One region of the Pantoea sp. F_5 genome, then DNA from elsewhere that is predicted to be linked to it. Evidence: predicted binding sites of a transcription regulator. Region 1 holds the regulator's gene; the other holds the start of a gene.

What was found. The regulator CRP, encoded in region 1, controls carbon source genes, mostly activating them, when cyclic AMP is high. The targets are predictions, from matches to a motif close to ATGTGANNNNNNTCACAT.
Region 2: the regulator CRP is predicted to act here: its motif matches at 2,196-2,213, upstream of glpT (glycerol-3-phosphate transporter).

What each region holds. Positions count from the first base shown of each region.
Region 1 is NZ_VWUO01000006.1:19,032-22,700, forward strand. Features, by position in the region: gene F3I44_RS09545 (YheU family protein) at 1-56, shown strand, start outside; gene F3I44_RS09550 (phosphoribulokinase) at 118-987, shown strand; gene F3I44_RS09555 (OsmC family protein) at 1,524-1,928, opposite strand; gene crp (cAMP-activated global transcriptional regulator CRP) at 2,232-2,864, shown strand; gene F3I44_RS09565 (YccS/YhfK family putative transporter) at 2,922-3,669, shown strand, end outside.
Region 2 is NZ_VWUO01000012.1:127,539-131,207, reverse strand. Features, by position in the region: gene metR (HTH-type transcriptional regulator MetR) at 1-30, shown strand, start outside; gene F3I44_RS16670 (DUF1456 family protein) at 114-596, shown strand; gene F3I44_RS23765 (hypothetical protein) at 774-944, shown strand; gene F3I44_RS16665 (carboxylate/amino acid/amine transporter) at 1,105-1,965, opposite strand; gene glpT (glycerol-3-phosphate transporter) at 2,340-3,669, shown strand, end outside.

The DNA.
Region 1 (3,669 bases):
GGTCGGAACTGCATGAATCGGTCAACATCATGCCGCGTAAAGAATTTCGCGGCTGATGCACCGGCGGGCATTTCATGATAACAATGCTCATTGCCCGACCACACAGGGAGCTTTTCTATGTCTGCTCGTCATCCCATTATCGCGGTGACCGGTTCCAGCGGCGCAGGAACCACCACCACCAGCCTGGCGTTCCGCAAAATCTTCCAGCAGCTTGACCTGCATGCAGCGGAGCTGGAAGGTGACAGTTTTCACCGCTTTACCCGCCCGGAAATGGATATGGCGATTCGTAAGGCGCGCGATTTAGGACGTCACATCAGCTACTTTGGCCCGGAAGCCAATGACTTTGGCCTGCTTGAGCAGAGCTTTAAAGAGTATGGCCACAGTGGGCAGGGGCAGTCGCGTAAATATCTGCACACTTACGATGAGGCGGTGCCCTGGAATCAGGTGCCCGGCACCTTTACCCCCTGGCAGCCGCTACCGCAGAACACCGATATTCTTTTTTATGAAGGATTGCATGGCGGTGTGGTGACGGCGCAGCACAACGTGGCGGAACAGGTCGATCTGCTGGTGGGCGTGGTACCGATTGTTAACCTGGAGTGGATTCAGAAACTGGTGCGCGACACTGGCGAGCGCGGTCATTCACGTGAAGCAGTAATGGATTCGGTGGTGCGGTCGATGGAGGATTACATCAACTTCATTACGCCCCAGTTCTCACGTACCCATATCAACTTTCAGCGCGTTCCAACCATTGATACTTCCAACCCGTTCGCTGCCCGCACCATTCCGTCACTGGATGAGAGCTTCGTAGTGATTCACTTTCAGGGACTGGAGGATATCGACTTCCCCTATCTGCTGGCGATGCTGCAGGGGTCGTTTATCTCGCACATCAATACGCTGGTGGTGCCTGGCGGCAAAATGGGTCTGGCCATGGAGCTGATCATGGGGCCGCTGGTGAAGCGGCTGATGGAAGGTAAGCGGATAGAGTAAGAGGTCAGCAAAAAACCCTCAGACAGCAGATGCCTTTCGCAAAAATGTAAAACCGGCTTTTCTGCGGATAAAGGCTTGCTGCTGAGCAGGCTTCAGGGAGCATACGCCTTTCGCAAAGACGCAAAACCGCCATCCCTGGCAGGCTCAGCGCGGGCCATCCCTGGCCCGCTATGCTTTGCTACAGGTGTATGCTCCCTTCGCTTCACGTCCGGCAGCCACATCCGGTTTCAGGGAGCTCGCTTCAGACAGACCCTGATCACAAAGAATCTGACAGCAGCATATAAGCTCAACACGCAGGGAACCGGGTCAGAAGAGGAAAGCGTCCCACGCCAGGGATAAAAACGCCGGGAGCGTTTTTGAACAACGCAACGCGTTGGCCCGGCTACAGGCGCACTTCAGGGATGAGGTGCGTAATCGCGTGGGCCGAGCGCCCAGGGATGGTTTAAGCGACTTTCCGATCTGGCCCGGTTTTCTGCGCAGGCTCGATCTTACCGCCGCCCAATGTTGCACGGGCCGTTAATGGTCGTTTTCAGATACTACAGCTCAATCACCTCATAGCTATGCGTAATCGTCACACCTTTACCCAGCATGATGGCCACAGAGCAGTATTTCTCTGCCGAAAGATCGACGGCGCGTGAGACCGCTTTATCCTGGAGCGCTTTGCCACTCACGATAAAATGCAGGTTGATGTGCGTAAAGATTCGCGGTGCTTCTTCACGACGTTCTGAGGTCAGTTTTACTTCACAATCAGCCACATCGTTGCGGCCTTTTTGCAGAATTGATACCACGTCAATCGCGCTGCATCCACCTGCCGCCATCAGCACCATCTCCATTGGGCTGGGCGCTTTATCACCCGAATTGCCATCCATCAGTATCTGATGGCCGGATGAGGATTCTCCAAGGAATGTCAGCCCTTCTACCCATTTCACTCTTGCCTGCATGATTTTTGCTCCGGAATACGCTGTTTTGTCGCCAGAGTACGCTTTCACCTGGTAAACAGCAATCCAGAGAAATCCGCCTGTAGCTGAAGCGAGACAACAGAAGACAGTCGGCAAAAGCTGTGCTACAAACAGTGCTGAAAATATTTTTCGTCACCCGATGGCGAAGCCGGGAAGAATGAAGCGCACTGCGCCTGATGCGGCCCGAATAATTTCCTGAAAAGGAAACGCTTGAAGCTTTCACCGCCTGACAGGGAAAACTGCCCCCTGTATTTTGGGCACGATTACAACAGAGGATAATAGCGAATGGTTCTCGGCAAACCGCAAACAGACCCTACACTCGAATGGTTCCTGTCCCATTGCCATATTCACAAGTATCCATCCAAAAGTACGCTGATTCACCAAGGTGAAAAAGCAGAAACGCTTTACTACATCGTGAAAGGTTCCGTCGCGGTTCTGATTAAAGATGAAGAAGGCAAAGAGATGATTCTTTCCTACCTGAATCAGGGCGATTTTATTGGTGAGCTTGGCCTGTTCGAAGAAGGTCAGGAGCGCAGCGCCTGGGTACGTGCGAAAAGCGCGTGCGAAGTCGCGGAGATTTCTTACAAGAAATTCCGTCAGCTGATCCAGGTGAATCCCGACATCCTGATGCGACTCTCCTCGCAGATGGCGCGTCGCCTGCAGGTCACGTCTGAAAAAGTGGGTAACCTCGCTTTCCTCGACGTCACCGGACGCATTGCTCAGACCCTGCTTAACCTGGCGAAGCAGCCAGATGCCATGACGCATCCCGACGGCATGCAAATTAAAATCACTCGTCAGGAAATTGGCCAGATTGTGGGTTGTTCACGTGAAACCGTGGGCCGTATTCTGAAGATGCTGGAAGATCAGAACCTGATCTCCGCACACGGTAAAACCATCGTCGTTTACGGCACCCGCTAACTCCTGTCATCCACGGCGTGATGGCAACATCACGCCGTTATTGTTTGTGTTGGGCCGATGTGGCGTCGAATCATTTATCATCCTGAAGTTAACTACGCCTTGCGGCAAACGCTGGTGCTCTGCCTGCCGGTCGCGTTGGGCTGGCTGGCTGGCGACCTGCAAAAAGGTCTGCTGTTCTCATTAGTGCCCGCCTGCTGCAATATCGCCGGTCTCGATACTCCGCATAAACGCTTTTTCAAACGTCTGATTGTGGGCGGCAGCCTGTTTGCCCTCGGCAGCTTTCTGATCCAGTGGCTCACCCTGCATGCGATTCCACTGCCGCTGATCCTCTTCGCTATGCCTTTGCTGCTTGGCGTCACCGGTGAGATTAGCCCGCTGCACGGCCGTCTGCTGCCCGGTACGCTTATTGCCGCCATCTTTACCCTCAGCCTGATTGGCCGCATGCCCATCTATGTCACTCCGCTGCTCTATATCGGCGGCACACTCTGGTATGGGATATTTAACTGGTTCTGGTTCTGGCTGTGGAAAGAGCAGCCGATGCGGGAGAGCCTGAGCCTGATTTACCGCGAGCTGGCCAACTACTGTGACGCCAAATATACCCTGCTGACGCAGCTGACCGATCCCGAAAAAGCGCTGCCGCCGCTGCTGGCTCACCAGCAGAAAGTGGTCGATCTGATCAACACCTGTTATCAGCAGATGCACATGCTGTCGGCAAGCCGCGATCACAGCCATAAGCGGCTAACGCGCGCTTTCCAGGTGGCGCTCGATCTGCAGGAGCATATCTCGGTCAGCCTGCATCGGCCGG
Region 2 (3,669 bases), on a different contig from region 1:
GCGCTGGCCGGTACGGTGTTACAGCGGTAATCTGGCGGGCACAAACCTGCGCGAACGCGGGCAAAATCCCCTATAATGCGCAGCCTGTCGACTGACCATGAGAAGATCTCACCATGACTAACAATGATATTCTGCGCAGCGTGCGCTACATGCTCAACCTGAGCGATGCCAAAATGGTGGAGATTTTTGCGCTGGCAGAATGTGACGTGCCGCTGGCGGATATTCAGGCGTGGCTGAAAAAAGATGACGATGCAGCGTTCCGTCCCTGCCCCGATGTGCTGATGGGTTATTTCCTGAATGGCCTGATCTTTTACCGTCGCGGCAAGAGTGAAGACGCGCCCGCCCCGTCGATTGAGCGCAAGATGACTAACAATATCTTCATGAAAAAACTGCGCATCGCTTTCGATTTGAAAACCACCGATATCCCTGACGTGCTCAAACGCGTAAACTTTACCGTTTCGCAGGCTGAAGTCGGCGCGATTTTCCGCAAGCCTGATCATAAAAACTACCGCGAGTGTGGCGATCAGATTCTGCGCAACTTTCTGAAAGGCATGGCGATGATTCAGCGTCCGTCACAAGCCCCGCGCGATAAATAGAGGCCTTACGGCAGCGATTATTTTCTGAAAGATCAGAGATCCCATAATGCGGCCTTTAAAAATATTACTATTTATTTCTCAATATTTCCTGATGCATGATTGATTCTGGCGGGGCGCAATCAAAGCCTGATTCGCACCCTGCCGGGTTAACTTTCAATCATTCAATCAGGAAGAAATATGCGTGAATTAACTCATTTTGAAACAAGCCAGGCCAGCGGTGCAGGAACAGAAAGTGCCAGTACGGACGTTGTGCAGTTAAGCTCCGTTAATAAAAACAGTCTGCTGGTTAATAAAATATTCCGGGTACTTAATGGATTATTTGGCATGAAGATACCTTATCTGAAATAACCAGACAGAGTGAGTAAGTGATAATGATCGTCCAGCTCATTAAAGGCTGGAGTCGGATCACGGCGTCGAGTGTCCATCGCAGAGAAGCAACTCACACTTTACGCCGTCTTTAAATGACAAACCCTTTCTTCAGGCAAAACACACCCGACAACCCGCAAAGTCACTTCTGACCGCGCCCCACCACCCAGCGCTTATGCACCCACAGCGAGGCAATGATCACCAGCGCGCCCGCAATAAAGCTCGGCCAGTGCGGTTTCTCCTGCCAGATAGCCAGATTCACCAGCAGCCCGGCGGGAACGTGCATGTTATTCATAATGCCCAGCGTACCGGCATCGACCTGCGTCGCCCCGTAGTTCCACATAAAATAGCCAAGACCAGAAGCCGCAACGCCCAGCCACACCAGAATGCTCCACTGCAATGAGGTGGTCGGCAACTTCTGTGGATTGCCCCAGGCACACCAGGCAATCACCGCAATCAACACCGCCCCCAGATAGAACCATGAGAAGGCCGTATGCTGCGGCATGGGACGGGTCTCCTGCAGACGCTTATAACCCACCATGCCTGCCGCGAAGCAGATGTTTGCCAGTTGCACTAACAGCAGACCAAACCAGAAATGATCGCTGACTTTGTCATAACGAATAATCGCCGCACCCGCCACCGCCAGTAACGCACTGAAGATATAGCCGATGCGCAATGGACGACGGCTGATCAGATCGTAAATCAGCGTCACATAGAGCGGTGTCATTACCGTAAACAGCAGGAATTCTGACACGCTAAGGTAGAGATAGGCTTCGAAGCTCAGCAGATACATTACGCCCAGTTGCAGCATCCCCACCAGCATATACAGCAGTAGCGTTGAAGGGCGGTAACCTCGCCAGCGCAGGAAAGGCAAAAACACCAGCGCAGCCAGCGCCAGACGCATCAGCACAGAGAACCAGCTATCCACCTGACCAGCGAGATATTCGCCAATCAGGCTGAAGGAAAAGGCCCACAGAATGGTGGTAATAATCAATAAAAACACGGCAACGACCCCGAAATTAACAGGCCGACAGTGTAAACAATGTGCCGCCGTCAGGCTGTGAAATCTGGTTGACATCTGATTATAAACCAGGCGATTAAAAAGCCGACCGGATACCCTGCTTACACTTCCTGACATATCAATCGACAGAATAGGTTTTCAGCCACATAAAATGCGCGAAATGATCCATCAGATGATCACTTCCGCTCCTGACTGTAATAAAACTGTAACAAATGTGTCATTCATCACAGTAACGTTGCGCAACTAACACTATTCTTTGCGCGAAATGGAACATTCTGCATCCATTTTGTTCTGCACTTTCCTGCTCCAACCTGCCGGGAATGAAAAACCATAATGTGCCCTGGAGGGCCTCACTGATGCTGAGCATTTTTAAACCTGCACCACGTCAGCCGCAGGTAGCGGAGGATCACGTTGATCCGCTCTACCGTCGTCTGCGCTGGCAAATTTTCATCGGGATCTTTTTTGGTTATGCGGCCTATTATCTGGTCAGAAAAAACTTCGCACTCGCCATGCCCTATCTGGTGGAGCAGGGTTTTTCACGTGGCGATCTCGGCTTTGCCCTGTCCGGCATCTCCATTGCCTACGGCTTTTCAAAATTCATCATGGGCTCGGTCTCTGACCGATCAAACCCGCGCGTCTTCTTACCGGCAGGCCTGATTCTGGCCGCAGCAGTGATGCTGATTATGGGATTCGTCCCCTGGGCGACCTCCAGCATCATGGTGATGTTTGTGCTGCTGTTTATCTGTGGCTGGTTTCAGGGCATGGGCTGGCCACCCTGTGGACGAACCATGGTTCACTGGTGGTCGCAGAAGGAGCGCGGAAGGATCGTTTCGGTCTGGAACTGTGCGCATAACGTGGGCGGCGGTATTCCGCCGCTGCTCTTCCTGCTGGGTATGGCGTGGTTCAACGACTGGAAAGCGGCGCTCTACATGCCCGCCTTTGGCGCGATTGCCATCGCGATTCTGGCCTTTGCGCTGATGCGCGATACCCCGCAATCCTGTGGCCTGCCACCGATTGAAGAGTACAAAAACGACTATCCGCCCGACTACGATGCCAGCCACGAAGAGGAGCTGACGGCAAAACAGATCTTCATGAAGTATGTGTTGCCGAACAAGCTGCTGTGGTACATCGCGCTGGCCAACGTTTTTGTCTATCTGCTGCGCTACGGCATCCTCGACTGGTCACCAACCTATCTGCGTGAAGTCAAACACTTCACGCTGGATAAGTCGTCCTGGGCCTACTTCCTGTATGAATATGCGGGGATTCCGGGGACGCTGCTGTGTGGCTGGATGTCGGACAAAGTGTTCCGGGGTAATCGTGGTGCGACCGGCGTGTTCTTTATGACGCTGGTGACCATCGCAACCGTGATCTACTGGCTCAACCCGGCGGGCAATCCTGGCGTCGACATGGCTTGCATGATCGTGATTGGCTTCCTGATCTACGGTCCGGTGATGCTGATTGGTCTGCATGCGCTGGAGCTGGCACCGAAAAAAGCAGCGGGGACAGCGGCGGGCTTTACCGGCCTGTTCGGTTACCTGGGTGGCTCGGTCGCGGCCAGCGCCATTGTCGGTTACACCGTCGATTACTTCGGCTGGGACGGCGGCTTTATGGTGATGATTGCGGGCTGTGTGCTGGCGGTTATTCTGCTGTTACTGACCATGGTCAGCGAACACAAACACAAAAAGA